2 regions of the Sulfitobacter sp. BSw21498 genome follow, and region 2 is predicted to be linked to the other one. Evidence: riboswitches for the same ligand, from Rfam matches in the RefSeq annotation. Region 2 holds a riboswitch; the other holds the start of a gene.
The links. A riboswitch is a leader RNA that binds a small molecule or an ion and turns the genes downstream of it on or off. The one in region 2 is predicted to bind cobalamin.
Positions count from the first base shown of each region.

Region 1 (2,200 bases), 1.1 Mb from region 2:
ACGACAGGCCAAGCGCCGCGCCAAAGCTGGTCAGCAACAGGCCAATGGCCACAGCGACAACGGTACCTGCGAAAATTGCAGGCCAGTCGACATATGATCCGTCGGGTGTTTTGTCAGTAAGTGTCGTATTCATGTAATTGCCTCCCCGGCATTGAATTACGCTAGGCCGATGAGCGAAAGAACCGCCATGACAACAACCACAAGACCTACGAGATAAATGATACCGCCCATTAGAAATAATCCTCTGTTAGCGCCCGCGCGACATACGCAGGCTTCAGAGGGGGAACGTCATGGAACCGGCAAAGTTCCGCCAGTTGCTCAAATATTCGACGTGTCCCATGACACAGGGGGAATACCCGCCTAGGGGTCACCCTGCCATTTGCCGTCAAAGATCATTTCGCCCACGGGGAGCCGCTTGCTCCAGCCCTTCACCTCAAGCTCGGGCGTTTGATACATCTCGTCGACGTGCCCCAGACACAGGTAGCCGACGATCTCTATGCGGTCGGGGATACCCAGCAAGCTGCGCAAATCCGCATCGTGGAACACGCTGACCCACCCCATGCCGATGCCTTCGGCGCGCGCGGCAAGCCAAAGGTTCTGGATCGCGCAGACGGTGCTATAAAGGTCCATACTTTGATTGTGGGTGCGGCCCAGTACCACCTTGCCGCCGCGGCTGCGATCACAGGTCACGCATATATTGACGGGAGCCTTGCGTATGCCTTCGAGCTTGAGCGACCGGTAGGTCGTCTGCCGATCCCCCTCGAACATCTGGGCGGCTTCCTCGTTTGCGGTGTTGAAGGCCTGCCAGACCTGATCGCGCGCCTGCTGGTCGCGGATCACGATGAAATTCCACGGTTGTGACAGGCCGACCGAGGGCGCGTGGTGCGCGGCGGTCAAAATTCGGTGCAGGACATCGTCTGCAACGGGATCGGGCAAGAACTGATCGCGCACATCACGGCGGGTAAAGATTGCCTTGTACACGGCGTCGCGTTCAGCATCTGAGAAAGGCGCGGCGGGTGCCAGCGCGGACGATATCGGCATTGTTCATTCCCCAACAATACATTTCTTCGCCTATCCCGCTGTCCACGCGGGGCAAGCTGTACTGTCTGGCCGGTCTTCTGACTTAGGGTCGTCTGGTCTGCACGCCTTCCCGGATATCTCCAGTGGCCTAGGCGCAAACCATCCCCATTACAGCGTTGGGCACGTGCAGGACTTTCACCCGCTTCCCGATTCTTCCGCCACGCGGACACCAGACCGTCCTATTGGGCCACGGCTATCCGCCCGGAACAAGCCCTATCGCGGGATCAACTGCGTTTGGTCGCGAAAATCTTTCTCATGACGGCGTCAAACTCGTTCCATGAAATGACCGCCTTATTGCCGGCATAGCCGTGATAATAGGACCGCCCGCTAGCAGTGGGAAACCCGGCCCAGATACGCGCAAGGTTTTCCATAAAGCGGTGGCGGCTGATCTCGCCCTTCTTGAAGGACACGAACCCTGCATCAGCCAAGAGAATATCCGCCAGCCCGTCCTGCAGCTTTGGCGTAAAGCGGTCGTTTTTGCTGAGCCCTGCCTGACGCACAAGGCTGCGCAAGGTGGCAGGTATGAACTGATACCGCCCAATGGCGTGTTGCTGTCCGGGTGTGCGGTCGATCCAGCGATAGATTTCGCCGATGGTCATCTGTGTCGGGCGCTGCGGCGGCAGGCGCTTGGCCCCGTACTGCACGGCGTCGTACCCTTTGGGGCCGGCCTCGGCCCAAGCAATGAGGCTTTTGAGGTCAGCCGCAGTGCTGACACCGCTGAACGCCTGAAAGGAACGGCTGCGGCTGCTGATGGTGGGGGTACGAGCCTGCGCTTTGGGCTGGACCTTGTGGCGCAGTTTGATCTGCCCCTGTCCCGCGGATTGCATGGCGTTAAACGAAATATCGCTTTGCATGGCCGACCGGGCCCCCGAGAGGCTGAAACTATCAGCGCTGGCAGCGGTGGCGGCCATCAGTGCGGCCGTGGCAAGAATTGGCAGTGTGTGTGTAACTTTCATGTCATCCCCCATGATGAAAAATTGTCATGGACCTATCGTGACCGCTGACGGCTGCGCTTTCATTTGCGCAAGCAGGTGGGTCGGGGGCATCGACGGATAGGGGGCGGTATCTTTTGGGATAGAGGGCTATCCCGCCGTGCGGTTGCCCCCTTCGTTCAGACGGG
Region 1 covers NZ_CP040753.1:1,901,045-1,903,244, forward strand. The annotation lists gene E5180_RS09230 (hypothetical protein) at 1-133, opposite strand, end outside; gene bluB (5,6-dimethylbenzimidazole synthase) at 361-1,041, opposite strand; cobalamin riboswitch at 1,092-1,269, opposite strand; gene E5180_RS09240 (hypothetical protein) at 1,305-2,036, opposite strand.
Region 1: linked by a shared signal. The riboswitch ahead of bluB (5,6-dimethylbenzimidazole synthase) and the one ahead of E5180_RS14310 (DUF1636 family protein) in region 2 are both predicted to bind cobalamin.

Region 2 (2,200 bases):
CAGCACGGCGGCCTCAAGCGTGGCGACATCGGCGACTTCGCCCATGTCGATCACAACGCTTTCGAAATCGTCATGCTCGTGGTCATCATGCCCGTCGTGGTGGCTGGGGCGTGCGTCGATGTCATCCTCGGCGGCGGCTTCGAGCCCCAGTACAACGCGCGGGTCAATCACGCCTTCGGTCATCGGAATGATCGGCAGCTTGCGCGGCGCGTGGGCCTCGATCACCTTGCGCGCGGCTTCTACGCCTTCGGGGCCCGCCAGATCGGCCTTGGACAGCAGCACGATATCGGCGCAGGCAATCTGGTCCTCAAAGACTTCGGACAGCGGCGTTTCGTGATCCAGACTGTCATCCGCGTCGCGCTGCGCAGCGATGGCATCCAGATCGGGGGCGAACTGCCCGCTCGCCACGGCTTCTGCATCGGCAAGGGTGATCACGCCGTCCACGGTGATGCGTGACCGGATTGCGGGCCAGTCAAACGCCTTGAGCAAGGGTTTGGGCAGCGCAAGGCCGGAGGTTTCGATCAGGATGTGATCCGGCGTTTGCGGCAAAGCCATCAACGCCTCGATCGTGGGGATAAAGTCATCGGCCACGGTGCAGCAGATGCAGCCGTTCGCCAGCTCGACGATGTTCTCGGCGGGGCAGTTGTCGATCGCGCAGGATTTCAGGATATCGCCATCCACACCGGCGGTGCCGAATTCATTGACCAGCACGGCCAGACGCTTGGAGCCCGCATTTTCCATCAGGTGACGGATAAAGGTGGTTTTGCCGGCACCCAGAAAACCGGTGATCACGGTAACGGGAATTTTGGTAAGGTTGGTCATTCGGTAGGCTCCTGTGGGGGAATGCGAGCAATGGATTGTTTGCGGAAAACCACGGGGCGTTCACGCCAGGGTACCACGCCGTCGGTGGTCTGGGCATAGGCGGAGACGCCGTTCACGATGTCGGACAAATGGGCGTCGGTGTCGAGATCGCCGTACACATAGGTCCAGCGTGACGGACCGCCCGACAGAACCATCGAACAGCCCCGCGAACAGGCCGACAGACATTCGGCACCGCGCAGTTGCACACCGTCAGGCAGTTGCCCCGACAGCGCGTCAAACAGCTGTTGGCCGGGGCGCGGCGCGTCCTCGGGGGTGATCTGACCTGCGCGGCAGGTGGTGCAGATGGTGACGGTGACCGGTTGATCCGTGGTGGTCATATCTTGCCTCATACGTCGATGGGCCAAGGGGGATCGCCAGCAGCGAACGACATGCGAACAGCGTTCTAGGCCAGTCGCGAAACACCCCGTTCGCCCGTTACAAACTATGCTGGCAGGTCTCCCGGCTTGCGGATCTAAGGCAGCTTGCCTTGCAACTTTTCACCTTCCCAGCCATCGGGCCAGTGGTTGAAAGGTCTCTCCGGTCACGGTCGCGGGGGCGGCTGCGCTTGGCGCTGACCCAAGGCTGGATCAATGCGTATCGCGTTCCCTCTTCGCCTGTCTGGGACAGGAACCAACATACGCCCTGCATTGGTCATTTGCCCGCCTCTGTCAAGCAGCGGCTGTCATAACGCGGGGGCCAAACCCGCTTTGCGCGGATTTTACCGCGACCGCCCCCCCGTGCCGGCGCGCTGCGGATGCTTGACGGGATCATCGCAGACTGACACCAAGGGCTGCAAGAAAAACATGAGGTTCCGCCATGCCCACCCGCGCTATCATGATCCAGGGCACCGGGTCCAATGTGGGGAAATCCATGCTGGTGGCAGGGCTGTGCCGCGCCGCGACGCGCCGCGGTCTCTCTGTTGCGCCGTTCAAGCCGCAGAACATGTCGAACAACGCCGCCGTCACCGACGATGGCGGAGAGATTGGCCGCGCCCAGGCCTTGCAAGCGATTGCCTGCGGACGGCCCCTATCGGTGCATATGAACCCCATTTTGCTGAAACCTGAAACCGACAGCGGGTCACAGGTGATCGTGCAGGGACACCGCCACAGCACCCTGCAAGCGCGCGATTTCAGCAAGGCGCGCGCAGGGCTGATGGCCCCCGTGCTCGAAAGTTTCGGTATCCTCGGACAAAGCGCCGATTTAATTATCGTCGAAGGGGCGGGCAGCCCGGCTGAAACGAACCTGCGCCAGAACGACCTTGCCAACATGGGCTTTGCCCGCGCCGCAGGCGTGCCTGTCGTGCTGGCCGGCGATATCAATCGTGGCGGCGTCATCGCCC
Region 2 covers NZ_CP040753.1:2,972,494-2,974,693, forward strand. The annotation lists gene cobW (cobalamin biosynthesis protein CobW) at 1-822, opposite strand, end outside; gene E5180_RS14310 (DUF1636 family protein) at 819-1,199, opposite strand; cobalamin riboswitch at 1,294-1,511, opposite strand; gene E5180_RS14315 (cobyric acid synthase) at 1,678-2,200, shown strand, end outside.